2 regions of the Ralstonia mojiangensis genome follow, and region 2 is predicted to be linked to the other one. Evidence: predicted binding sites of a transcription regulator. Region 2 holds the regulator's gene; the other holds the start of a gene.

Region 1 (5,872 bases), on a different contig from region 2:
GATCTGCTTGGCCCAGGCCTTTGGCAGCCACTCTGCCACCACCTGGCGTGACAGCGCGCAGATATCCAGCGGCACCAGACCGTCGGTGGCGCCCATGTTTTCCATGCGCGCCAGAGAAAGCAACTGCTTGACGAGGTGCGCGGTGCGATCCGAGCTGTCGGCGATATGCGCGAGCGTGCGACGCAGCTCGTCGGGCGATTGTTCGCGCTGTGCCAACTCCGCTTGCATGCGCAGACCCGCCAGCGGCGTCTTCATCTGATGCGCGGCATCCGCGATGAAGCGCTTCTGCGTATGCACCGATTGCTCCAGCCGCCCAAGCAGATCATTGAACGACGCCACCAGCGGCGTCAGCTCCTGCGGCGCGGCGCCTTCGTCGATGGGGCTGGTGTCGCCCGGGTTGCGCGCGCGGATGCGCTCCTGGATCGCGTTGAGCGGCGCCAGCCCGCGCGTCAGCCCAAACCACACCAGGATTACTGCCAACGGCAGGATCACGAACTGCGGCAGGATCACGCCCTTGATGATTTCGTTCGCGAGTTGCGCGCGCTTGTCGAGCGTCTCCGCCACTTGCACCAGCGCGGGCTTGTCGCCAGAGCCCGGCCGCTGCACGAACGTATACGCAACACGAATCTCAGCGCCGTGGATGTGGTCGTCGCGCAGTTGCACGAGCCCCCCCGCGTTGGCGTCTTCTTCGGGCGGCAGGGGCAGGTCGCGGTCCCCGGAGACAAACTCGCCGTTGGTGCCGAGAACCTGGTAGTAAATGTTGTCGGTTTCGTCGGCACGCAAAATCTCGCGTGCCGAGATCGGCAGTTGCAGCGTCACGCGGCCATTCACCTCGCGCAGTTGCTGGCTGAGCACGATCGCGCTCGATTCCAGCGCGCGGTCGTAGGGCGCGTTCGCAATCGACTTGGCCACCAGATACGTCACCGCAATGCTCATCGGCCACAGCAAGAGCAGCGGCGCGAGCATCCAGTCGAGAATTTCGCCGAAGAGGGATCGGGCGACGGGCCGCGTGGCGTCGTCTTCGAGGTGGGGGAGTGTGTCGGTGAGATCGCCGCCGTCATCGCGGCCATCAGTCCCGGGAGTCGTGTCGTCACGGTCGCGCAGCGACGCGCGATGCCGACGCCACGGCCAGGCCAACCGATCACCCATGGGCAGCCGTCGCGGTTGTCGTCGGGGTGGCCATGCGTTCCAGGCAATAGCCCAGCCCGCGCACGGTAGCGATGCGGATGCCTTCCACCTCGATCTTCTTGCGCAGCCGGTGGATGTAGACCTCGATGGCGTTGTTGCTGACTTCTTCGCCCCAGCCGCACAGGTGGTCGACCAGTTGCTCTTTCGACACCAGGCGGCCGACGCGCGCCAGCAGAATCTCCAGCAGCCCGATCTCGCGTGCCGACAGTTCCACCACCTGATCATGGATATAGGCGATGCGCCCGACCTGATCGAATGCCAGCGGCCCATGGCGGACAAGCGTGGCGCCACCGCCCGTACCCCGCCGCACCAGCGCGCGCACGCGCGCTTCCAGCTCAGACAGCGCGAACGGCTTGGCCATGTAATCGTCCGCGCCCAGATCAAGGCCCTTGACGCGTTCTTCCACACTGTCTGCGGCGGTCAGGATCAACACCGGCAGCATGGCCCCGCGCGAGCGCAGGCGCTTGAGGACCTCCAGCCCGGACATGCGCGGCAGGCCCACGTCGAGAATCAGCAGGTCATAGGTTTGGGCCGTTTGCGCGGACAGCGCCGCGTCGGCAGTCGCCCCATCGGAGGCTTGGTCGACGGCATAACCCGCCTGGCGTAGCGAGCGAGTAAGCCCGTCAGCCAGCGTGGCGTCGTCTTCGGCAATCAGAATGCGCATGCGTGTCTCCCCGCGATGCCGGGCAAGATGTCTTGCCCATCCCGCCCGCTACATTGTTTTCGCGCGATATGTGTTCTGGAGACTTGTCAAAACCACTGGTTTTTTATACAGTACTCCGAATTCGCGGTGCTGTAGTCTTGGCGGCGCTAAAGTCATGAAATGGGTCGTGTCGGGGGCAATCACGCTGCGGCCCGTTATTGCAGGCAACCGCTGGAATCGCAAGCCCTTGCGGCCCATTTATACACCAATTTGCACGAAGGACGACCATGGAAGACGGTAAGAAGGCAGCCGCAATGAGCGCAGAAAAGCAGAAGGCGCTGGCTGCCGCGCTCGCGCAGATCGAAAAGCAGTTCGGCAAAGGCTCCATCATGAAGATGGGCGACGCCGAGGTCGAGCCGGTCCAAGTCGTGTCGACAGGTTCGTTGGGGTTGGACGTGGCGCTGGGCGTTGGTGGCTTGCCGCGCGGCCGCGTGGTGGAAATTTACGGTCCGGAATCATCGGGTAAAACTACCCTGACACTGCAGGTGGTTGCCGAGATGCAGAAGCTGGGCGGCACTTGCGCCTTCATTGATGCTGAACATGCGCTTGACGTCACTTATGCCGACAAGATTGGTGTGAGCGTGCCGGACCTGCTGATTTCCCAGCCGGACACGGGTGAACAAGCTCTAGAAATTGCTGACGCGCTGGTTCGGTCGGGCTCGGTTGACCTGATCGTCATCGATTCGGTGGCTGCCCTGGTGCCAAAGGCTGAAATTGAAGGCGAAATGGGCGACGCACTGCCCGGCCTGCAGGCCCGTCTGATGAGCCAAGCACTGCGCAAGCTGACCGGCACCATCAAGAAGACCAATTGCATGGTCATCTTCATCAACCAGATCCGCATGAAGATCGGCGTGATGTTTGGCTCGCCGGAAACCACCACGGGTGGTAACGCGCTCAAGTTCTACGCTTCAGTGCGTCTGGACATCCGCCGCATCGGTTCGATCAAGAAGGGCGACGACGTGGTCGGCAACGAGACCAAGGTCAAGGTCGTCAAGAACAAGGTGGCGCCGCCGTTCCGCGAAGCCATCTTCGACATCCTTTACGGCCAGGGTGTGTCGCGCGAGGGCGAAATCATCGACCTTGGCGTGGAAGCCAAGATCGTTGAGAAGTCCGGCGCCTGGTACAGCTACGGCGGCGAGCGTATCGGCCAAGGCCGCGACAACTGCCGTGAATACCTGCGCGAGAACCCTGACCTCGCCCGCGACATCGAGAACAAGGTCCGCGAAGCACTGGGCGTGACGCCGATGGGCGCCGTCGCGGTGGCCGAGGAAGTCGGAGAAGAGTAATTGGGTTGGCCGTCGGCGCAGATCGACGGCTCTATCGAGCTTCATACGCCTGCCGTCCCCCAACGGCGGGCGTTTTCTTTTTGAGCCTGAAACCGTATGCCGTTGCCACGCCCACCGTTATCGCTGAAGGCACGTGCGCTGGGCTATCTGTCTCGGCGCGAGCACAGCCGCGTCGAATTGCGCCGTAAGTTGGTGCCGCACGCCGAGTCGGCCGAGCAGGTCGATGCGCTGCTGGATTGGCTGGAGGGCGAAAACTGGCTTTCCAACACGCGTTTTGCCGAAAGCATGGTGCACCGCCGCGCGGGCCGCTACGGTACGGCGCGCCTGATGCAGGAGTTGAAAACACATCAGCTTGGCGCAGAGACGCTGGGCGAGGTCAAGGCGCAACTGCAAAGCACGGAAGCAGCGCGCGCCAAGGCTCTGTGGGAAAAGCGCTTCGGCCGCCCACCAGCCGATCTAGCCGAACGGGCCAAGCAGGTGCGATACATGATGGCGCGTGGATTCTCCCGGTCGGTGGTGTCGCGCATCATCGCGGGGGCCGATGAACTGCTCGAAGATGGCGACGAGTCGGACTGAACGCCGTCGATCTAGCAACAATTCGCTCGGACAATCCTCTTGTGTGCGGATCGTGGCCGTTGCACCTTACCCGGTTGTTGCAACCGCTTTCACACTGCGTTGCAGCACGCGACCAGTCTGGGCGTGACGACGTGTTAAAATTCAAGTCTTTGGTACCGTCCTTCATCTCAATTGCCGGACGGTAGTGTTCGTGTGTGGCGGCTGATGCGCTGCTGCATATGTCCCGTGGGCGATGCGCGAGATCCGCGCGCGCCGCCTCCATCGGTCCTATCAGTCGTCTGGTCCATGCCTCTGTCTGCTCCCGTCCCGCGCGTCATGCGCCACCGCCGTGCCATCACGGTGGAGGCCTATTTGCGGGAAGACGGCCTGTGGGACATCGAAGCGCGCCTGACCGACACCAAACCACGTGACATCCCCCTGGCCAGCGGCGGCGTGCGCCCGGAAGGCCAGCCGCTGCATGACCTGTGGCTGTGCGTGACCATCGATACCCGCATGAACGTTGTGGATGCCGAAGCGTGCTCCGACTGGGTGCCGTATCCAACACATTGCGACACGATTGGCCCCGCCTATCGAAAGCTCATCGGCCTGAATCTGATGAAGGGATTTCGAAAGGCCTCGCGTGAGAGACTTGGCGGCGTAGCGGGTTGTACGCACCTGACGGAGCTGTGTGGTGTGTTGCCGACCGCCGCCATCCAGGCCTTCGCGGGCGACGTCTTCCCGGTGCGCGATAACTCCAACGACCTCCGGCCTGTCGAGCCCGGTGAAAAACCGCCTTATCAACTCCATGGCTGCCATGCCCTGCATCTTGAGGGTGAGGTGGTCCGCAAGCATTACCCGCGCTGGTTTGCATACCAGCCCGAAGCCAAGATCCAACCGCCACCCACCGAACTGTCGCCTGAGCCCTCGTCCTGAAGGGCACCGCGCTGTTCGCGTTTTCAATACTCATCACACTCACTCTGCCTAGCAAAGGAAACACGCATGAATATCCATGAGTACCAAGGCAAGGAAATCCTGCGCAAATACAATGTGCCGGTTCCGCGCGGCATTCCGGCCTTCTCGGTCGACGAGGCTATCAAGGCCGCAGAAACCCTGGGCGGCCCGGTGTGGGTCGTGAAGGCACAGATTCATGCGGGTGGCCGTGGCAAGGGCGGCGGCGTGAAGGTTGCCAAGAGCATGGAGCAGGTCAAGGAATACGCCAGCAGCATCCTGGGCATGACGCTGGTGACGCACCAGACCGGTCCGGAAGGCAAGCTGGTCAAGCGCCTGCTGATCGAAGAAGGCGCGGACATCAAGAAGGAACTGTACGTGTCGCTGGTGGTGGACCGTGTCTCGCAGCAGGTCGCGCTGATGGCCTCCAGCGAAGGCGGCATGGACATCGAAGAGGTCGCCGAATCGCACCCGGAAAAGATCCACACGCTGCTGATCGATCCGCAAGCCGGTCTGCAAGACGCCCAGGCTGACGACATCGCCCGCAAGATCGGCGTGCCCGACGCGAGCGTGCCGCAAGCCCGCCAAGCCCTGCAGGGCCTGTACAAGGCATTCTGGGAAACCGACGCTTCGCAAGCTGAAATCAACCCGCTGATCCTGACCGGCGACGGCAAGGTCATCGCGCTGGACGCCAAGTTCAACTTCGACTCGAACGCGCTGTTCCGTCACCCGGAAATCGTTGCGTACCGTGATCTGGATGAAGAAGATCCGGCGGAAATCGAAGCCTCGAAGTTCGACCTGGCCTACATCTCGCTCGACGGCAACATCGGCTGCCTGGTGAACGGCGCCGGTCTGGCCATGGCCACGATGGACACCATCAAGTTGTTCGGCGGCGAGCCGGCCAACTTCCTCGACGTGGGCGGCGGTGCCACCACCGAGAAGGTGACCGAAGCCTTCAAGCTGATGCTGAAGAACCCGGACGTGAAGGCCATCCTGGTCAACATCTTCGGCGGCATCATGCGTTGCGACGTGATCGCCGAAGGCGTGATCGCGGCAGCAAAGGCTGTGTCGCTGTCGGTGCCGCTGGTTGTGCGCATGAAGGGCACCAACGAAGACCTCGGCAAGAAGATGCTGGCCGACTCGGGTCTGCCCATCATCGCCGCAGACACGATGGCAGAGGCCGCCGAGAAGG
Region 2 (5,872 bases):
GTGAATGGCTTGGCCGCACAGGGCAAGTTTGCAATCGACATCACGCGCACCGCAGACAGCATCGTCGTGAAGGTGACCGGCACGTCGGCGCACGGCTCGCGCCCGGAGGAGGGCGTCAACCCGCTGCCGCGTCTGGCGCTGTTCCTGCGGGCAGCTGATCTCGGCCTCGCAGACAACGCTTACGCCCACGCCGTGCGCTATCTGACCGACCTTTATGGCACCGACTATCTCGGCAACACCATGGGGCTTGCCTACAAGGACGACTTCATGGGGCCCCTCACCATCTCGCCTACGGTGATCGGTGACAAGAACGGCCGCGTGGAGGTGACCGCCAACGTGCGCATGCCGCGCGGCAAAACGCCCGACGCGCTGCGCGGTGAGATCGCCGGCAAGATCAACGCGTGGGCCAACGCCAACCACGTCGCCCTTGAGATCAACCACGACCAGGGCAACTGGATGGCGCGTGATCCTAAGGGGGCATGGTTGTCGACGCTGCTCAACATTTACGGCGACACGACGGGCCTTGACGCCAAGCCCGTCCCCACGGCCGGCAGCACGACTGCCAAGCTGATGCCGAATGCCATTAACTTCGGCCCCGCGATGCCCGGCAAGAAGTACACCGCGCACAACGCCAACGAGTACAAGGAAGTGCCGGACCTCGACCTCGATATGCAGATGTTCACCGAGATGCTGGTGCGTATCGGCAATCTGCAGTCGATGCAGTAAACGAGGCACGATCGCCATGAAGATCATTCGCGCCAAGTCGTTCACTGCCGAGCGTGCCTGGGGTGCACTCGACATTGCCAATATAAGCGGCATTACCACGCGCCTGCATTGGACGGACCAGCCTTATCGCTGGCATGTGAACGATGGCGAAGAGGTGTTCGTGGTGCTCGATGGCACGGTCGACATGCATTACCGCGAAGCCGGCGAAGAGAAGGTCGTGACGCTGGAGCACGGCGACATCTTCTTCGCCGGCGTCGGCTGCGAGCATGTGGCGCACCCGCGCGGCGAGGCAAGAATTCTCGTCATCGAGAAAGCCGGGAGCGTTTAGCGGCTCGCCGGCCGGTTGCAGCGAAAAAAAAAGCCCGCAACTGCGGGCTTTGAATTCAGCGATCTCATTGCCCCTGAGGGCACTGGCAATACTACTGTCACGTACGCCAAACAACATCCGGGTAAACGTCCGTTTTGCTGACGGAAAATCGTTGAATGTGCCGCTGCAGCAACTTGCGAACAGAAAAAACAGCCCGCTCAAACGGCGGGCCGAAAATCAGTTGAAGAAAGCCCTGTCCTCAGGGCACGGCAAGTGTATGAAATCAGTTGCGGCGACAGCATTGGGGTATGCCCTGATCGGCCGCGGCGGCGCCCTTCAAAGCCCTTCATCGTCTTACTTTCCCTCAGCAGCTTTCGGCGCCAGCAGTACGTGAAGCTGCCGGAATCGCATCGAGCATGCGGCAGATGGCGGCCATGCTGCCAACCATCGTACGGCGCTGCTCCCCCTGATAGATGCGCACGCCCTGGGTTTGGCGGAAAGGTACCGGCTGTACCGGGCGGCGGCGGGAAGACATCGATCCGAGTCGCATGGCAGACCTCGTGAGTTCGGGTGGAAAAGCGAGTGGCAAGACTCCGCCCTGGCGAGTCGATGGCTCACCTCCAGGTTGGATCAAACAGCGAAGTTTTGGCGCTGAGATGCGCCGGAGACTTACGGAGCAGCAGGCCGGATCAGACCGACGGCCAAGCCCTCCAGGTGAAACTCATCACGATCCAGATCAACGTGGATCGGTTCGAAATCCGGGTTCTCGGCTATCAGCTCGACATGGCGGCCCTTGCGCTGGAAGCGCTTGACCGTGACGTCGTCGCCCAGTCGAGCCACCACGATCTTGCCGTTGGTGGCTTCGGTGGCGCGCTGCACGGCCAGGAGATCGCCATCCAGAATGCCGGCGTCGCGCATGCTCATGCCACGCACCTTCAGCAGAAAATCGGGCTGCGCAGAGAACAGCGAGGGGTCGACCTGATACTGGCGATCAATGTGCTCTGCTGCCAGGATTGGACTACCGGCAGCCACGCGGCCCACCAGCGGCAGCGTCAATTGCATCAGCCCCATCGACGGCAGCGAGAACTGATGCTGTACCGCGTCGCCGGCAGCACGCAGTCGAATGCCGCGCGAGGCGCCCGGCGTCAGTTCGATCACACCCTTGCGTGCCAGCGCGCGCAGGTGTTCCTCGGCCGCATTGGGCGATGAGAAACCGAACTCTGCGGCAATCTCGGCGCGTGTGGGCGGAAAGCCCGTGCGCTGGATCGTCTGGCGGATCAGGTCGTAAATCTGCTGTTGGCGAGGGGTGAGGGCGGCCATTGGTGTACTGTATATTTGAACAGGTGCTGTGATTTTATACAGTGATGCGGGAAGCGCAAGTGATTTTGTTGTGACGTGTTGCGCGAGCGCCCGCTCCTTATGACCGGCGTCAAAACCCATGCGAGTGGTTAGAAGCTTATGCGTAATCCATGCAGGCGCGGCTGCGGGGAATCGCATAAAATCAAGGCCTTGACCGATTTTTTGCATCGCCACATAGCCCGATTGAGCCTCGTTGGGCTGGCCCGAACGTCACCATGTCCGCCTTCAATCAAGAGACCGTTCTGAGCGTCCATCACTGGAACGACTCGCTGTTCAGCTTCAAGACCACGCGCGATCAGGCGCTGCGCTTCCATAACGGCCACTTCGTCATGATCGGGCTGGAGGTCGAAGGCAAGCCCTTGATGCGCGCCTACAGCATTGCCAGCCCGAACTATGAAGAGCACCTCGAGTTCTTCAGCATCAAGGTGCAGAACGGTCCGCTGACCTCGCGCCTGCAGCATCTGAAGGTGGGCGACAAGCTGCTGGTGAGCAAGAAGCCGGTCGGCACGCTCGTGCTGGATGATCTGCTGCCCGGCAAGAACCTGTATCTGTTCGGCACCGGCACCGGCCTCGCGCCGTTCATGAGCATCATCCAGGATCCGGATACCTACGAGCGTTTCGAGAAGGTCGTGCTGCTGCACGGTGTGCGCCAAGTGAGCGAACTGGCCTATGCCGACTTCATCACCCGGGAATTGCCAAATAACGAGTTCTTCGGCGATCAAGTGCGCGAGAAGCTGATCTACTACCCGACCGTCACGCGCGAGCCGTTCCGCAACATGGGCCGCCTGACCGACCTCGTCGACAACGGCAAGCTTTCTGCCGACATCGGCCTGCCCCCGATGGACCCGGCTGTCGATCGCGCCATGATCTGCGGCAGCCCGGCCATGCTGGAAGACACCTGCAAGCTGCTCGATGCCCGTGGTTTCAAGATTTCGCCTCGCATGGGCGAAGCCGGTGACTACGTGATCGAACGCGCCTTCGTCGAGAAATAATCGACACTGCTTCCGTTCAAAACGCCGGCCTGTGTGCCGGCGTTTTGTTTTCTGGGCGCACAGGGCAATCCCGCGTCGGCAAAGGCGGGGCGGGCGGATACAATGCGCGCCTTGCCCACAACGCATGTCTGCAACGATGTCCTTGCCTACCATCGCCATCCTCGCCACCGGCGGCACAATCGCTGGCTCTGCTGACGACGCTGGCTCCGCCGCGCGCTATCGCGCTGGCGCCGTCCCCATCGATCAACTGCTCGCGGCCAGCAAACTTGGTTTGGAGCGCATCGCCAACGTGCGCGCCGAGCAGGTCGCCCAGATCGACAGCAAGGACCTGACGTTCGACGTATGGGAAAGGCTGGTCGCGCGTATCCGTCACTGGGTCGAGGTCGAGCGCGTGGATGGCGTGGTCATCACGCACGGTACCGACACGCTTGAAGAAACCGCGATGTTGCTGCACCTGACGCAGCAGACCGATACGCCGATCGTCCTGACGGCGGCGATGCGGCCGTCAACGTCGCTGTCGGCGGATGGGCCTCTGAATCTGCTGAACGCGGTGCGATTGGCCGCCAGTCCGTCTGCGCGCGGGCGTGGCGTGCTTGTGGCGATCAACCAGCGCGTGCATGCCGCCCGCGATGTGCAAAAGGCGCACACTTACGCGGTCGAGGCCTTTGTTTCGCCGGATGTGGGGCCGCTGGGTTTCGTGCTCGACGCCCAAGTGCAGTTTCAGCGTGCTGCGCAGCCCGTGACTGCAGCGGAAGTTCTGCCGATGCCACCAACGAGCCAGTGGCCATGGGTGGAAGTGATAGCGAGCTATGCGCAACCCGATGCGCGTGTCGTTGATGCGTTAGTTGCGGCGGGCGTGCAGGGGCTGGTAATTGCCGCAACGGGCGCGGGCTCCATCCATGCGAATCTCGAGGCGGCGTTGAACCGGGCGAGTCAGCAGGGCGTTTTCGTGCTGCGCTCCACGCGTACCGGGGCTGGCTTGGTGCCCGCGCAACCTAGTGGAGAGCGTTGGGCCTCGAGCGGGTCGCTGAACCCATATAAAGCGCGTGTGCTCTTGACGTTGCTTCTGGCCTCGGGGCGCGCCCAGGCAGAAGTTGCCTCTCTGCAGCAAGTCATTGATCGATATTGAAAAAATCTCCAAGGCCTGCGTATAATGGCAGGCTAACCAACCTTGCTGCACCGGAGTGTGACGCCCGGGCGGCTTAATCCACAAGGAGCGTCAATGCGTCATTACGAAATCGTATTCATCGTCCATCCGGACCAGAGCGAGCAAGTGCCCGCGATGATCGAGCGCTACAAGAGCACGGTCACCACGCAAGGCGGCCAAGTGCACCGCGTCGAGGACTGGGGCCGTCGTCAACTGGCCTACATGATCCAGAAGCTCGCAAAGGCTCACTACGTGTGCCTGAACATCGAGTGCGGCAAGGAGACCCTGGCTGAGCTCGAGCACGCGTTCAAGTTCAACGACGCCGTGCTGCGTCACCTCATCGTTCAGACCAAAAAGGCTGAAACGGCGCCGTCGCCGATGATGAAGGAAGTCGCACGCGAAGAGGCCAAGAAGGCCGCCGCTCAGACCGAACAGGCCGCCTGATGCCGCGCGGTGCTGCGCAAGCCTGACCGCGCATCACCAGCATGAACGAAACCCACGGGGATAACGCTATCAATCGCCTGCAGCTCGTCGCCACTCTGGTCGAGCGCGAGGTGATGCGATACACCCCAGCCGGCGTACCGATCGTCAATTGTCTTCTGGCATACAGCGGGCAGGCGGTCGAAGCGCAAACAGTGCGGCAAATCGAGTTTTCGATGGAAGCGCTGGCAGCCGGCAAGATGGCTTCCGTTCTGGATCGCATCGCTCCGGGCACTGTCCTGGATTGCGTAGGATTCCTGGCTCGCAAGCACCGCAGCAGTAAGGCACTGGTCTTTCACATCTCCGGATGTAACGTATTCGTAAAGGATTGAATCATGGCATTCATGAACAAGAAGCAGCGCGACGCGAAGAACAAGAAGCGCTTCCAGCAGCAAAACCCGTTGTTCAAGCGCAAGAAGTTCTGCCGCTTCACGGTGGCCGGCGTTGAGCAGATCGACTACAAGGATCTGGACACGCTCAAGGACTTCATCGGCGAGAACGGCAAGATCACCCCGGCCCGCCTGACCGGCACGCGCGCGATCTATCAGCGCCAGCTGGATACGGCCATCAAGCGCGCACGTTTCCTCGCGCTGATGCCGTACACCGATCAGCACAAGCACTAATCAGCGGGATAAGGAGAACTCACAATGCAAATTATTCTGCTCGAGAAGGTCGTCAACCTGGGTAACCTGGGCGACGTGGTGCGCGTGAAGGACGGTTACGCTCGTAACTTCCTGATCCCGAACAAGCAAGCCCGCCGTGCTACGGATTCCGCTATCAAGGAATTCGAAGCCCGCCGCGCTGAGCTGGAAAAGCTGGCCGCTGAAAAGCTGGCTGCCGCGCAAGCCGAAGGCGAGAAGC

The links. The regulator LexA, encoded in region 2, represses DNA repair genes until DNA is damaged. The targets are predictions, from matches to a motif close to ACTGTATNNNNATACAGT.
Region 1: the regulator LexA is predicted to act here: its motif matches at 1,947-1,964, upstream of recA (recombinase RecA).

Annotation. Positions count from the first base shown of each region.
Region 1 is NZ_JAMXHU010000002.1:63,176-69,047, reverse strand. It holds gene NG898_RS07015 (sensor histidine kinase) at 1-1,149, opposite strand, end outside; gene NG898_RS07010 (response regulator) at 1,142-1,852, opposite strand; gene recA (recombinase RecA) at 2,119-3,177, shown strand; gene recX (recombination regulator RecX) at 3,274-3,753, shown strand; gene NG898_RS06995 (DUF2889 domain-containing protein) at 4,039-4,665, shown strand; gene sucC (ADP-forming succinate--CoA ligase subunit beta) at 4,732-5,872, shown strand, end outside.
Region 2 is NZ_JAMXHU010000003.1:218,018-223,889, reverse strand. It holds gene NG898_RS13120 (dipeptidase) at 1-726, shown strand, start outside; gene NG898_RS13115 (cupin domain-containing protein) at 743-1,054, shown strand; gene NG898_RS13110 (hypothetical protein) at 1,398-1,583, opposite strand; gene lexA (transcriptional repressor LexA) at 1,703-2,353, opposite strand; gene NG898_RS13100 (ferredoxin--NADP reductase) at 2,608-3,384, shown strand; gene NG898_RS13095 (asparaginase) at 3,521-4,513, shown strand; gene rpsF (30S ribosomal protein S6) at 4,607-4,975, shown strand; gene priB (primosomal replication protein N) at 5,017-5,343, shown strand; gene rpsR (30S ribosomal protein S18) at 5,356-5,634, shown strand; gene rplI (50S ribosomal protein L9) at 5,659-5,872, shown strand, end outside.